3 regions of the Pantoea sp. Ae19-2 genome follow, and region 1 is predicted to be linked to each of the others. Evidence: predicted binding sites of a transcription regulator. Region 1 holds the regulator's gene; each other region holds the start of a gene.

Region 1 (4,692 bases):
AACGGGTAAAACGTTCAAAATCCAGGCCGCTAAGCGTTTCGGTAAGCTTGAGCTTGTCGCCCACTTTGTCTGCAACGATCTGATTATCTGCGCAGCGAGCCAGCTCGACGCGGGGAGCCTGCAGTTTGCCGTCGGCCGTGCCTCGTGCGCGGTTCTGGCTCCAGAATGCCCGCCAGGCCTCACCTTTGATTTCAAACTCGACTTCGGCCAGGCACTCGGCGCAGTCGCGCGTCATCAGCGGGTTGTGGCCCTGAGAAATCGCACCCAGGCGCGGCGTCTGGTGATACAGCGCCAGGCAGATAGCGTCCAGTAAGGTGGTTTTACCGGCACCTGTCGCGCCGGTAATGGCAAACAGACCATTACTGGCGAAAGGTTCGGTGCGAAAATCGATAAACCATTCTCCTTTCAGCGCATTCAGGTTTTTGAATCGCAGCGTGAGGATCTTCATGGGTTCGCCTCCAGGTCGGCCAGCGTCTGCTTAAACAGGGTCGTGACCTGGGCGATCTGCTTGTCATCAAGCTCCTCATTAAGCGCCAGGCGTCGGGCAAAAACCTCTTCGACCTTAAGTTCGCTCAGGGTTTCGTTATCCGTTTGCGCCAGGCTGTGCTGGCGCTGTTCACGACTGCGGCGTAACAGCAGCACTTCCACCGGTAAATCTGCCGTTAGCGCTTCAACCTGGCGCTGCAGATCGCTTAAGTACTCTTGGGTGGTGACTTCTATATCGAGCCAGACCGGCTTCTCTCCGCTGGGAGGGGAAAGGTGAGCGAGCTGCTCACTGATTTGCGCCAGGGAGCCTTTAAGCATCTGCATCGGCTGGAAGGTGGGAACCGGCAGGGTCAGGGTTTCCAGGCCGTGCGGTCTGAAAGTCAGCAGACAGACACTTTTTTCGCTGCCCAGCTCGTCAAAGCTCAGCGGAATAGGGGAGCCGCTGTAGCGAATATGGTCGCTGTTCGCGACGCGCTGAGCGCGATGAATATGTCCAAGGGCGATGTAATCGGCCGGCGGAAACGCCGAGGCAGGAAACGCATCCAGCGTGCCGATGTAGATATCGCGCACGGAGTCACTTTTGCTGACGCCAAGGGCGGTAAGGTGGCCGGTCGCCACGATCGGCAGGGACATGTTCAGCGCCTGTGCCGCCGCAAAGCTGCGCTGATAATGGGCGCTGATGGCCTCCAGCAGGCTGAGCTGTTTATCCCGTCCAGACTGACCGGCCTGGCTGCGCATAATGTCGCGCGGGCGCAGATAGGGAATCGCGCACAGCAGCGCGCCGGGTTCACCCTGACGGGTTGTCAGGATCATGACGTCGTCACTCTCCTGCGGCGTGGCAACGACCCGGGTGTTCAGACAGGCCAGCAGTTCGCGCGATTCATTCAGCGTTGCCACCGAGTCATGATTGCCCGCCAGCACCACCAGTTGACAGCCGCTGGGCTGTAACGCCACCACGAAGCGGTTAAACATTTCACGCGCATAGCTGGGCGGCGTACCGGTATCAAACAGGTCACCCGCCACAATCAGCGCATCGACCTGATGCTGTTCGATCTGTATTAACAGCCAGTCAAGAAAGGCCTGGTGCTCGGCGGCGCGGCTCTTGTTATAGAAGAACTGCCCCAGGTGCCAGTCCGCGGTGTGAATAATGCGCATAAAACTCCCTGCCAAATCGATTTGCCCGGCAATTATACTGGCTCAGTCACTAAAGCCACAAAACATGTCGTCATGTTGTCATAAATGGTTGTTGCAGGCCGGTTTTTATGGCTAACTTTTTCATAAAAGTGTCACAAAACTGACGCATAATGGCGCCGCAAATATCAGTGAAAGCCGTCCTACCTGCAGGAGTAATAATGGCTAAGCGCATTTTAGTTGTGGAAGATGAAGCTCCAATCCGTGAAATGTTATGTTTCGTACTGGAACAAAACGATTATCAGCCGATTGAGGCAGAAGATTATGACAGCGCCGTCAGCAAGCTGATTGAACCCTGGCCTGACCTGATCCTGCTGGACTGGATGTTACCCGGCGGCAGCGGCATACAATTTATTAAACATCTTAAGCGTGAAGCCATGACGCGTGATATACCGGTCATGATGCTCACCGCGCGCGGCGAGGAAGAAGATCGTGTACGCGGACTGGAAGTCGGTGCCGATGACTACATCACCAAACCGTTTTCCCCGAAAGAGCTGATGGCGCGAATTAAAGCCGTTATGCGTCGTATTTCGCCGATGGCGGTAGAAGATGTGATCGAAATGCAGGGCCTGAGCCTGGATCCCTCTTCGCATCGCGTGATGTCAGAAACCACACCGCTGGAAATGGGGCCGACAGAATACAAGCTGCTGCATTTCTTTATGACCCATCCTGAACGTGTTTACAGCCGTGAGCAGTTACTCAATCATGTCTGGGGCACTAACGTCTATGTTGAAGATCGTACGGTTGACGTTCATATTCGTCGTTTACGTAAGGCGCTGGAACTGACCGGCCACGATCGCATGGTACAAACCGTACGCGGAACAGGTTATCGTTTCTCTGCCCGCTTTTAAACGGAGCTTTAACCGTGCTGGAACGCCTCTCCTGGAAGAGATTACTGTCCGAACTGGTGCTGGCGTGTCTGCCTGCGCTGGTGCTCGGCCTGCTGTTCGGCTATTTGCCGTGGCTGCTGTTACTGAGCGTAGTCGGTATTTTACTGTGGCATTTTTACAACCTGATGCGCCTGTCTCACTGGCTGTGGCTGGATCGCACGATGACGCCACCGTCCGGACAGGCCAGTTGGGAACCGCTGTTTTACGGGTTGTATCAAATGCAACTGCGCAACCGGCGGCGGCGGCGCGAATTAGGTAATCTGATTAAGCGGTTTCGCAGCGGCGCGGAGTCGCTGCCGGACGCCGTGATACTTACCACCGAAGAGGGCACTATTTTCTGGTGCAACGGCCTGGCCCAGCAGCACCTGGGGCTGCGCTGGCCAGAAGATAACGGGCAAAATATCCTTAATCTGCTGCGTTATCCTGAATTTTCTCGCTATCTGCGGCAACGTGATTTCGATAAGCCGCTTACGCTGGTGCTGAATAACCAGCACCACATGGAATTCCGTGTGATGCCCTACAGCGAAGGCCAGTGGCTGATGGTGGCTCGCGACGTAACCCAGATGCATCAGCTTGAAGGGGCACGGCGAAACTTCTTTGCCAACGTCAGCCATGAACTGCGCACGCCTTTAACGGTGCTTCAGGGCTATCTGGAAATGATGAATGACTCCGTCATGAATCAGCGCTCACGGGACAAAGCGTTGCACACCATGTCGGAGCAAACCCGGCGAATGGATAGCCTGGTCAAACAGCTCCTGACGCTGTCGCGCATCGAGGCGGCTCCGGCCATTAATCTGAAAGAAAAGGTTGATGTACCGGTTATGCTCAAACTCCTGCAGCATGAAGCTGAAACCCTGAGCGGCGGACGTCACGCCATCCATTTTCATACCGATCCTCACCTGAAAGTGTTTGGCAATGATGAACAATTACGCAGTGCTATCTCCAACCTGGTCTACAACGCGGTGAACCACACGCCCGAGGGGACGCGCATTGATATCAGCTGGCTGCGCAGCAAGCAGGGCGCGGTATTTACAGTCTGTGATAACGGCCCCGGCATTCCACCTGAGCACATCCCGCGCCTGACAGAGCGGTTTTATCGGGTGGATAAAGCGCGTTCACGTGCGACCGGCGGCAGCGGTCTTGGGCTGGCCATCGTGAAGCATGCGCTCAGCCATCACAATGCGCGGCTGGAGATCACCAGCATCCCGCACCAGGAAACCTGTTTTACCTTTACCCTGGCACCACGGTTGATTGTGACTAACGGGATGCAGGAGAATGCGGTTCATTAACTGCTGACGGACCGGAACGATGCGCCTTCTTTTTTTGCTGTTCTTTTCTCTCTTGCCTGCCTTGGTGCAGGCACAGCCTATGATGCTTTCAGGCAATCTCAGCAGCGCAGGCTCGGACACGCTCGGCTATCTGATGACCCTGTGGGGCGATGACTTTAGCCGTCAGTCACCCGGGGTAAATGTGCAGGTTCAGGCATCGGGCTCCTCAACGGCGCCAACCGCGCTGACAGCCGGATCCGTCCAGTTAGGGGCAATGAGCCGTCCCATGCAGGCGGATGAGCGCCAGGCGTTTGAGGCGCGATACGGATATCCTCCGTTGGCCGTGCCGGTAGCGATGGACGCGTTGGTGGTGGTGGTCAACCAGCGCAATCCGCTGACGTCCATCGATCCCCGCCAGCTTGATGCGTTGTTCTCCGTCACGCGTCTGTGTGGCGCAAACGAGGTGCCCGAACGCTGGGGCGATTTGGGTCTGCATCAGGCTGAGTGGCAGCAGCGATCTATCCAGCGCTATGGCCGCAACTCGGCCTCCGGCACATGGGGATTCTTCAAGCAGCAGGCGCTGTGTCAGGGCGATTTCCGCAACGACGTGGCGGAGTTTCCCGGCTCGGCGGCGGTGGTACAGGCGGTCGCCGGGGATCCGCGCAGCATCGGTTATGCCAGCTTCGGTTTTCACCTGAGTGGGGTAAAACTGCTGCCGGTTATCACAAAAAGGGGGGAAGCCGTTGCGCCTGATCCTGAATCCATCCGCAGCGGTCGCTATCCCTGGGCACGTCCGCTCTATCTGTACGTTAATAAAGTGCCAGGTAAGCCCTTGCCGCCGTTGTTAGCCGCCTTTC
Region 2 (4,692 bases), on a different contig from region 1:
CGCAAGCCGAGGAAGTCGACAATCTGTGTGAAATAATCTTCGAAGCCCGTGAAGGCATGATTGCCACCGGGTTTCACCGTCTGGCGGCAGAGCGCGTAGTAGGCTACGGCCTGGCGGTAATCAAGCACCTCATCGCCCGTTTGTTGCAGCAGCCAAATCAGGTCTGGCGCTTCCAACGGGTCAATCTGCATGACTTTCAGATCGTAAATATGGCGTGACTCTAGCACATATTGCTGCCCGGTGTAGGGGTTCTCGTTTTTACCAAGGTAACCCACAAGCAGCTCAAAAGGGCGAACCGCCGGGTTAACCACCACCGCAGGCAGCGTAAAGCACTGCGAAAGCCAGGTCGCGTAATAACCGCCGAGGGAAGACCCCACAATGCCCAGTGGCTCTCCTCCACGTTTGAGCACCAGCGACTCTAGCAGCTCGGAAGCCTCTGCCGGATAAGGCGGTAACTGAGGCACAATCATCTCAATTTCAGGATGATGCTGAGCCAACCACGCCTTAAAACGGGTCGCTTTTGCGGAGGCCGGAGAGCTATTAAACCCGTGCAGATACAGTAACGCAGGCATTAATAACCCTCAGAAGCCGTATCAGGGCTGAATTTACCGCTTTGCAGACGGCAAACTTCCGTCGTCAGGCTGCCGTCAGGATAAAGATCGAGCCAGCGCCACCCCGGCTCAATGGTGTCGAGCGTGAAATTGGCGCAGTGAGGTTTGAACTGGACGCATGTCGAAGGCGTGGCCAGCATTCTGCGACCGTTCCAGTCGAGATCCAGTTCCTGATGAATGTGCCCACAAAGCAGCGTTTTCACCTGCGGCCAGGGCTTAAGCACGGCATCCAGTGCGGCAGCATTGCGCAGGCTGTGCTGATCCAGCCAGCTACAACCCGCAGGAAGAGGATGATGATGCAGCAAAAGTAGGGTGTGGCGCTCTGGAGCCGCAGCCAGCTGACGCTCAAGCCATTCCAGCTGATAGTCGCTCAGTTCACCGTGGGGAACGCCAAAGACCTGGCTGTCCAGCAGCAAGATTTGCCAGCGATCGCCGATATAAACGCGCTTGGCCGGAGAAATACCCGCTTCCTGCAGAGCGTTAAACATTGCAGGCTGAAAATCGTGGTTACCCGGCAGCCAAACGCAAGGCGCAGAAATGCTGGAGACTCCTTCAGCAAAATGCTGATAAGCCTCCACGCTGTGATCCTGGGCCAAATCCCCGGTTGCCACCAGTAAGTCGCAGGCACGCTGTTCGGCCAGAATAGCGGTCAAGACCGCCTGATAGCTCTTCCAGGTATTAATCCCGAGCAGCGTTTCGTTCTTTCCAGCGAACAAATGGGTATCGGTTATTTGCAATATCCTGATTCGGCCTCCATCGGCCACAGGAAGGGTTAACAGGCTTTCCAAATGGTGTCCTTAGGTTTCACGCACTCACTACCCACCACACTTAAGCTGCTGATATCCAGGCGGCAGCTCGATTCATTCAGGGTATCAATATCATCCATTTATTCAGGGCGTTGTGCCGTTAACCGTCCTCAACCCTAAAAAAACTAGGTATACACAGGCACGGCCATTGCTCCATGCGCTAAACAGTAGCGCAGCCAATCAGCAAGAAACTGGTTAATTTGATGCTTTTCGTCGCGTTGATGCAACTTTTTATTCGGATAATCATATCGCGCTTTGAAGCGAAAGATCTGCTGGCTTGAACACACTTCCGCGACCATCGCGTCGTGATACAGCCTGACCGACATTGACGGCAGGCTCCAGTAACTCACCGAGGGGTGCGTTTGTTCTATTTCCACCAGGGTGGTATAACGTGTTGATTCTGAAATAGTTAATCGATATCTGGCGCTATTAACCTGATAGGTTACCGTTTCGCCCGCCGCATCATTTTTCGGCAGCAGGCGGCGCAGCTGCGCGAAGTTGGTTTCGCACAAACGCATCATTTCGGGGAAGTCAGGGGTATAGCGCTTCATAATCAGTGATTCCACTCTTTTCTTAGTTGCTCATAATGCAGCTGCAGCCATTGCAAAGCGATGACCGTTGCCGCGTTGTCGATGCTCCCCTCTTCGACACACTGGTAAGCCTGCTCCCGGCTCACCACATGAACACGAATATCTTCGTTTTCTTCCACCAGGCCATGAATACCTTTGGCCTGAGTGGCATCCACTTCGCCGACTAAAATAGACAACCTTTCGCTGGTGCCGCCGGGGCTGGCTAAATAGCTCAGAACCGGTTTGGTTCGGCCCACAGCAAGGCCAGCTTCTTCTACGGCTTCACGACGCGCAACATCTTCTACGCTTTCGCCCTCTTCAATCATGCCGGCGATCATTTCTAACAGCCATGGGGTTTCGCTGGTGTCCCAGGCGGCGATACGAATCTGCTCTATCAGCACGACTTCATCACGCACAGGGTCATAGGGTAGCAGTACCGCAGCGTGACCGCGTTCAAAAATTTCGCGCCTGACTTCGCCACTCATTTCGCCGTTGAATAAACGATGACGAAAACGATAAAGATCGAGTGAAAAAAAGCCACGATAAAGCGTTTCCCGTGCAATAATTTCTACATCCTTTTTGGCGAAAGTAGCCGCTAGCTTTTCTGACTTGTTCATAGATGATGTCCTGATGACAAATGGGCGCTGGCCGGGCGATTTCAACCCTGCGTAACTGCCCTTTCAATTTTGATGTGGTAGATTGGTGAAAATTAAGGTAGATGGCACTTTACGCCAACCTGCCCGGCTGACGGAATCTGTAGAATCGGCGATCATCTTTGACTCCTGTCGGCGTTAAACAAAATAATTCTGCTTCACAACAAGGAATGCAAATGAAGAAACTGCTCCCCATTCTTATCGGTCTGAGCCTAACGGGTTTCAGCGCCATGAGCCAGGCAGAAAACCTGCTGCAGGTTTATCAACAGGCGCGCACCAGCAACCCGGACCTGCGTAAATCCGCTGCTGACCGTGACGCCGCATTCGAAAAAATTAATGAAGCACGCAGCCCATTACTGCCACAGCTGGGCCTGGGTGCAGATTACACCTACGGTAACGGTTTCCGCGACTCTAACGGTATTAACTCCAACACGACCAGCGCAACGTTACAGCTGACGCAAACCATTTTTGATATGTCGAAATGGCGCGCACTGAGCCTGCAGGAAAAAACCGCAGGGATTCAGGACGTCAGCTTCCAGACCGATCAGCAGTCTCTGATCCTGAACACGGCCACAGCCTATTTCAACGTGCTGAGCGCCATTGACGCGCTTTCCTATACTGAAGCGCAGAAACAGGCCATTTACCGCCAGTTGGATCAAACGACTCAGCGCTTTAACGTAGGCCTGGTCGCCATCACTGACGTGCAGAACGCCCGCGCGCAGTACGACACCGTGCTGGCGAACGAAGTCACCGCCCGTAATAACCTGGACAACGCGGTGGAATCACTGCGTCAGGTCACCGGGAACGACTATCTGAGCCTGGCTTCTCTGAACGTAGACGGTTTCAAAACCACCAAGCCAGATGCGGTCAACAACCTGCTAAAAGATGCTGAAAAACGCAACCTTAGCCTGCTTCAGGCTCGTCTGAGCCAGGATCTGGCGCGCGAACAAATTCGCCTGGCTGAAGATGGTCATCTGCCGACGCTGAGCCTGAACGCATCCAGCGGCGTCACTAACAGCAGCTACAATGGTTCTAAAACTTCCGGCAATTCTCAGTATGACAACAGCTATAAAGGGCAGAACCAGGTTGGCCTGAGCTTCTCCCTGCCGCTGTACCAGGGTGGCCAGGTTAACTCTCAGGTTAAACAGGCTCAGTACAACTTTGTGGGTGCCAGCGAGCAGCTGGAAAGCGCGCACCGCAGCGTGGTACAGACCGTGCGTTCCTCCTTCAACAACGTGAATGCCTCTATCAGCACCATCAACGCTTATAAACAGGCCGTGGTGTCTGCGCAAAGCTCCCTTGATGCGATGGAAGCCGGTTACTCGGTGGGTACCCGTACTATCGTTGACGTGCTGGATGCGACCACCACGCTGTATAACGCCAAACAGCAACTCTCCAGCGCTCGTTATAACTACCTGATTAACCAGCTGAATATTAAATCAGCGTTGGGTACGTTGAACGAGCAAGATCTGATTGCGCTGAACAATACGCTGGGCAAACCGGTTTCAACCTCTGCGGACAGCGTTGCGCCGGAAAACCCAGAGCAGGATGCCCGCGCTGACGGTTACAACACCGCGCCAGCGACGGCTTCCACTAAGGCAACTCATGCCACTCCGGCTGCGGCCACCAGCGGGAAAAAAGCGAACCCATTCGCTAATTAATCGCCGGAATGCCAACGAAAGGGGCGTATTTTTACGCCCCTTTTTTTCTGTCTCGCGTTTGAACGTAAGGCAACGTAAAGATCTCCTGCCAACAGGCCAACATCGCTTCAATTTCAACCGCTCATCCCCTATCCTTAGCACCAAACCTACTGGGCTCAGGACTGATTAAATGAAACGGACAAAAAATATAAATCATTCATCGTTCCGCAAAAGCTGGAACGCACGCCATTTAACGCCGGTGGCGTTGGCGGTCACCGCCGTCTTTATGCTGGCCGGCTGTGAACAAAGCGACGAAACCGTCTCAATGTACCAAAACGCGGACGACTGCTCGCAGGCAAACCCGAGCAAAAGCGCGGAATGTACCACCGCCTATAATAACGCTCTGAAAGAAG
Region 3 (4,692 bases), 2.6 Mb from region 1:
GACGTAGCACCCGATGGCCATGCGCAATCAGCGCATCCGTTACCCGACGCATCAGGCGGCTTTCAGGTGCAAAGCGGTGCCAGTAAAGCATCCGGCGTTGATACAGCCCCGGCGTGAGATCGATTAGCTCGCCACTCGCCAGTTCGCGTTCAATCTGCAGATGAGGGATCATACAGCAGGTCGAGCCCTGCCGGGCCATCTGCACAAACGCTTCGGACGAGTTGACGATGTGGCAGGGAACGCTACCCGGTGATAAATCGAAATTCTGCTGCAAAAAGGCCTGATGCATATCATCCAGGTGATCAAATGCCACGGCTGGCGCTTTAAGCAGGGCGGAACGCGTTACACCATTGGGGAAAAAGCGCTCTGCAAAATCCTTTGACGCCACAAACAAATAATCCAGCGCACCCAGTTGATCCACCAGACAGCTGGGTAGCGGCTGCGGTTGAATACTGACTGCGCCAACCACTTCGCCTAGTCTCAGACGCTCTTGAGTGCGGGTTTCATCCTCAACCTGAAGGTTCAGGCGCACAGGCGAATCGGCCAGTACGTCTTTTAATGCCGGTAACAGCCACGTTGCCAGACTGTCGGCGTTGACCGCCAGCGACAGCAGTAGCGGCGTCGTGCCGCTGTTCTCATCGCCCAGCCACTCTTCCTCCAGTAACTCAACCTGGTGCAGAAGTGCGAGCAGCTTTTGCCCCTGTTCAGTGGGACGAGGCGGTACCGTACGAACTAATAACGGCTGACCAAACAGATTTTCCAACTGTTTAATGCGTTGCGAGACGGCAGACTGCGTAATGCAAAGTTTTTGTGCGGCACGTTCAAATCCGCGTTCACGTATCACTGCGTCCAGCGCCTGAAGCGTTCTGTAGTCCGGGCGTTTCATTATTTTTCTCTCTCCTTCAGGATGGACGTTACTATGCCACAAATATTCCAACGGAAATGTCAGCGATATTTTTGTGGGCTGGCTTCCAAAGCATTAAATCCGCCCAATGCATCCGAGCATTTTCAGCAAGCCTTGCTTTATACTACGCGCATTTCCTTATCGCACAGGTTCTAAACATATCATGACCCAGGATGAACTGAAAAAAGCTGTTGGTTGGGCCGCACTGGATTATGTGCAGCCCGGTACTGTCGTCGGCGTCGGTACGGGTTCTACGGCCGCTCACTTTATTGATGCGCTCGGCAGCATTAAACATCAGATTGAGGGGGCCGTATCCAGTTCCGAAGCGTCGACGCAAAAGCTAAAAAGCCTGGGCATTCAGGTGTTTGATTTGAACGAGATTGATGATCTGGCCATCTATGTCGACGGTGCCGATGAAATTAACCCACAAATGCAGATGATCAAAGGGGGCGGTGCTGCCTTAACTCGCGAGAAAATCGTCGCGGCGGTCGCCAAAAAGTTTATCTGTATCGCCGACGCATCCAAAGAAGTGGACGTGCTTGGACGCTTCCCGTTGCCGGTTGAAGTTATCCCGATGGCGCGAAGCTATGTCGCGCGTGAACTGGTGAAGCTGGGCGGTTTGCCGGAATATCGTCAGAATGTGGTGACTGACAACGGTAATATCATTCTTGATGTGCACAATCTGCGTATTCTCGATCCCATTGAGCTGGAAAAAACGATTAATGCCCTGCCTGGCGTTGTCACCGTGGGGCTGTTCGCCACGCGTGGCGCAGATGTCGCATTGATTGGCGGACCTGACGGTGTCAAAACCCTCAAAAAATAAAGCACCGGGCGCACAACAGGGCGCCCGCTTTTTTTGATTTAAAAAAACTTTTCTCACCAGACTGAAATTTGGTGACTTATGTCACATAACCGTCATCGGCAGCGGGTTCGTTCTTCTCGATGCGGCCAACCCACGATTTTGTCTGGCAAAGTACGTCCTCTGAGCCCTGCCATGCTGGCGGTCAGGCAATCGTTTGTATTGCCGCAGGCGATTTTTTTGATATTTTGACAGACGGCTGACTGCGTTCAGTCCTCGTTGAATTCTGAATAGGGTTGGGAAATGGCAAAGGTATCACTGGAAAAAGACAAAATTAAGTTCCTGCTGGTGGAAGGTGTCCATCAGAGCGCGCTGGAAAATCTTCGTGCTGCAGGTTACACCAATATTGAATTCCACAAAGGCGCACTGGATGCCGAGGCGTTAAAAGCTTCCGCTCGCGATGCGCATTTTATCGGTATCCGTTCCCGTTCCCAACTGACCGAAGAGATTTTTGCCGCTGCAGAAAAACTGGTGGCGGTGGGCTGTTTCTGTATCGGAACGAATCAGGTTGATTTAAATGCCGCAGCGAAACGCGGTATCCCGGTTTTTAACGCACCTTTCTCAAATACGCGCTCTGTGGCCGAGCTGGTTATTGGCGAGATGCTGCTGATGCTGCGCGGTGTTCCGGAAGCGAATGCCAAAGCGCACCGTGGTATCTGGAATAAAATCGCCAAGGGCTCTTTTGAAGCGCGCGGTAAAAAGCTGGGTATCATTGGCTATGGCCATATCGGTATGCAACTGGGCGTGCTGGCAGAAAGTCTGGGCATGCACGTTTACTTCTATGACATCGAAAACAAGCTGCCGTTGGGCAACGCATCACAGGTTCGTAGCCTGACGCAGTTGCTAAATATGAGTGACGTTGTCAGCCTGCATGTCCCGGAAACCGCCTCTACGCAAAATATGATTTCTGCCAATGAGCTGGCGCAGATGAAGCCTGGCGGCCTGCTGATAAACGCCTCACGCGGCACCGTGGTAGATATTCCTGCACTGTGCGAAGCGCTGGCCAGCAAGCAGGTTGGTGGCGCTGCGATTGATGTGTTCCCTGTAGAGCCGGCGACCAACAGCGATCCGTTTGTTTCCCCACTGAGCGAATTCGACAACGTTATCCTGACGCCGCACATCGGGGGATCGACGGAAGAAGCGCAGGAGAATATCGGGATTGAAGTCGCGGGCAAGCTGGCGAAATATTCGGATAACGGTTCAACGCTGTCCGCCGTCAATTTCCCGGAAGTGTCATTGCCGATGCACGGCATTAGCGCCAGTCGTCTGCTGCATATTCACGAAAACCGTCCGGGCGTTCTCACCGCGATCAACCAGATTTTCGCTGAACAAGGCATCAACATTGCCGCTCAGTACCTGCAAACCTCTCCGATGATGGGTTATGTGGTCATCGACATTGATGCTGAGCACGAACTGGCAGAGAAAGCTCTGCAGCTGATGAAGGCGATTCCGGGAACGATTCGCGCCCGCCTGCTTTATTGATCCCACGCTGTCACCTACCCGGGCACACAAGCATGCCCGGGTTTATTCATCCCATAGCCACAGTTTTGATGGCGTCAGCACGGCCGGCAAAGGAATGTCCCACGCCGCTGTAGGCAGCGCGTCAACCCGCTGACAGTCATGAGCGATGCCCACCGGTAAAAACCCATGCTGTTTCCAGTTCTGTAAGGTGCGATCGTAGAAGCCGCCCCCCATTCCTAAACGCTGTCCGGCGCGATCAAACGCCACCAGCGGTACCATCATTACGTCCAGTTCATCCAGCGTGATCAGATGGCGGATATCCAGTGGGGGTTCGGGAATGCGCAGTTTATTTTGGATTAACTGTGTTTCTGGCGTATAGCGCAGAAAAAGCAGATGGCCCGCTGCGAAGGGGTGCAGAACCGGCAGGTAAACCCGTTTGTTTTGCTGCCACAGCCTGGCGATAAGCGGTCGTGTATTGATTTCGCCATCAACAGACAAAAACAGTGCCACGTTGTTGGCATCGGCCAGTGGTGCAAAGTTGATCGCATGTTGGGCGAGTTGTTCGGCTGCCGCATGTTGCTGCTCAGCGCTCAGAGCGCGACGTAGGTGGCGAACGTGCTGACGGATGTCCTGACGCAGTACTAAAGAGGGTGCTGACATGGTGTCCCCCAGACAAAGTCGCTTAAGCGACGCATTATATCATGCCTGGTGGGAGGTAATGCAGTACGACCAGAAAGGAGATCTCCGAGATGCCGCCGTAGGCTGTAACCCTTGAACCCTTGGTTCAAGGTGAACATGCCGTCGCAACCATCAGGCTTCTCGGACGGACCGAGCATGCTCACAGGTTGCGGAGCGTCACATTCTGTTGGTATGAAATATCGGCTCAGGGGACTGGCCCACTTGCAAACATCTCAGAGAAAATTGACTTCACCGTTAGTGTAGCACACTGACCATGAAGTGTTATTCGAACTTCGCATCCTGGCGGTCGGTTATGCGACCTTGCTCAACTAAAGCCTGTTCAATGGTCTGCTGTAACATACGGATTCGTTGTTCCATGTTAGCAGCATAGTCACGCGTCTTACCTTTCTCTTGTGCCAGTTCATGGCAAATGTTTAACGCGGCAATGAACACCAGTTGCTCTGTATTTGTGACTCTAGTGCGAACTTTTAAATCTTGCAACCGTTGATTGAGATCTTCTGCTGCCGCGTTCAGCGCATCTTGCTGTTCAGGCGGACAATTCACTCTCAAAGAACGACCAAAAATTTGTAAATCTACCGGTTGTGCAGACATGCCACCTTCCTGACTGATTACCTGGCTCGCCATTCCCCTTAGCCTTCAATGGCCTGGGAGGCGGGCAACTATATAGACCTGAGAAATAAGATACAACCCCTTTTCTGGAAACCTTGAGGCAGCTAGTGGTAGCATACCACGAACTCTTACAGCCAACGACGATGAAAAATGATGTCTT

Evidence for each region. Region 1 encodes PhoB, which activates phosphate uptake and scavenging genes when phosphate is short. Its sites were predicted from a motif close to CTGTCATAAAACTGNCNNAT; they were not measured.
Region 2: nudF (ADP-ribose diphosphatase) is a predicted target of PhoB. The motif match lies at 2,676-2,695, and genes of this name have one in related genera.
Region 3: serA (phosphoglycerate dehydrogenase) is a predicted target of PhoB. The motif match lies at 1,806-1,825, and genes of this name have one in related genera.

Annotation. Positions count from the first base shown of each region.
Region 1 covers NZ_JBCHWE010000001.1:2,818,556-2,823,247, reverse strand. Annotated here, with positions in the region: gene AAIE03_RS13140 (AAA family ATPase) at 1-448, opposite strand, end outside; gene sbcD (exonuclease subunit SbcD) at 445-1,641, opposite strand; gene phoB (phosphate response regulator transcription factor PhoB) at 1,839-2,528, shown strand; gene phoR (phosphate regulon sensor histidine kinase PhoR) at 2,543-3,856, shown strand; gene AAIE03_RS13120 (PstS family phosphate ABC transporter substrate-binding protein) at 3,876-4,692, shown strand, end outside.
Region 2 covers NZ_JBCHWE010000003.1:73,281-77,972, reverse strand. Annotated here, with positions in the region: gene yqiA (esterase YqiA) at 1-572, opposite strand, end outside; gene cpdA (3',5'-cyclic-AMP phosphodiesterase) at 572-1,399, opposite strand; gene AAIE03_RS22565 (DUF1249 family protein) at 1,543-1,968, opposite strand; gene nudF (ADP-ribose diphosphatase) at 1,971-2,603, opposite strand; gene tolC (outer membrane channel protein TolC) at 2,816-4,300, shown strand; gene AAIE03_RS22550 (DUF1190 family protein) at 4,470-4,692, shown strand, end outside.
Region 3 covers NZ_JBCHWE010000001.1:213,571-218,262, forward strand. Annotated here, with positions in the region: gene AAIE03_RS01020 (LysR family transcriptional regulator ArgP) at 1-886, opposite strand, end outside; gene rpiA (ribose-5-phosphate isomerase RpiA) at 1,068-1,727, shown strand; gene serA (phosphoglycerate dehydrogenase) at 2,007-3,245, shown strand; gene AAIE03_RS01035 (5-formyltetrahydrofolate cyclo-ligase) at 3,288-3,884, opposite strand; RNA gene ssrS (6S RNA) at 3,962-4,145, opposite strand; gene zapA (cell division protein ZapA) at 4,185-4,514, opposite strand; gene AAIE03_RS01050 (YecA/YgfB family protein) at 4,686-4,692, shown strand, end outside.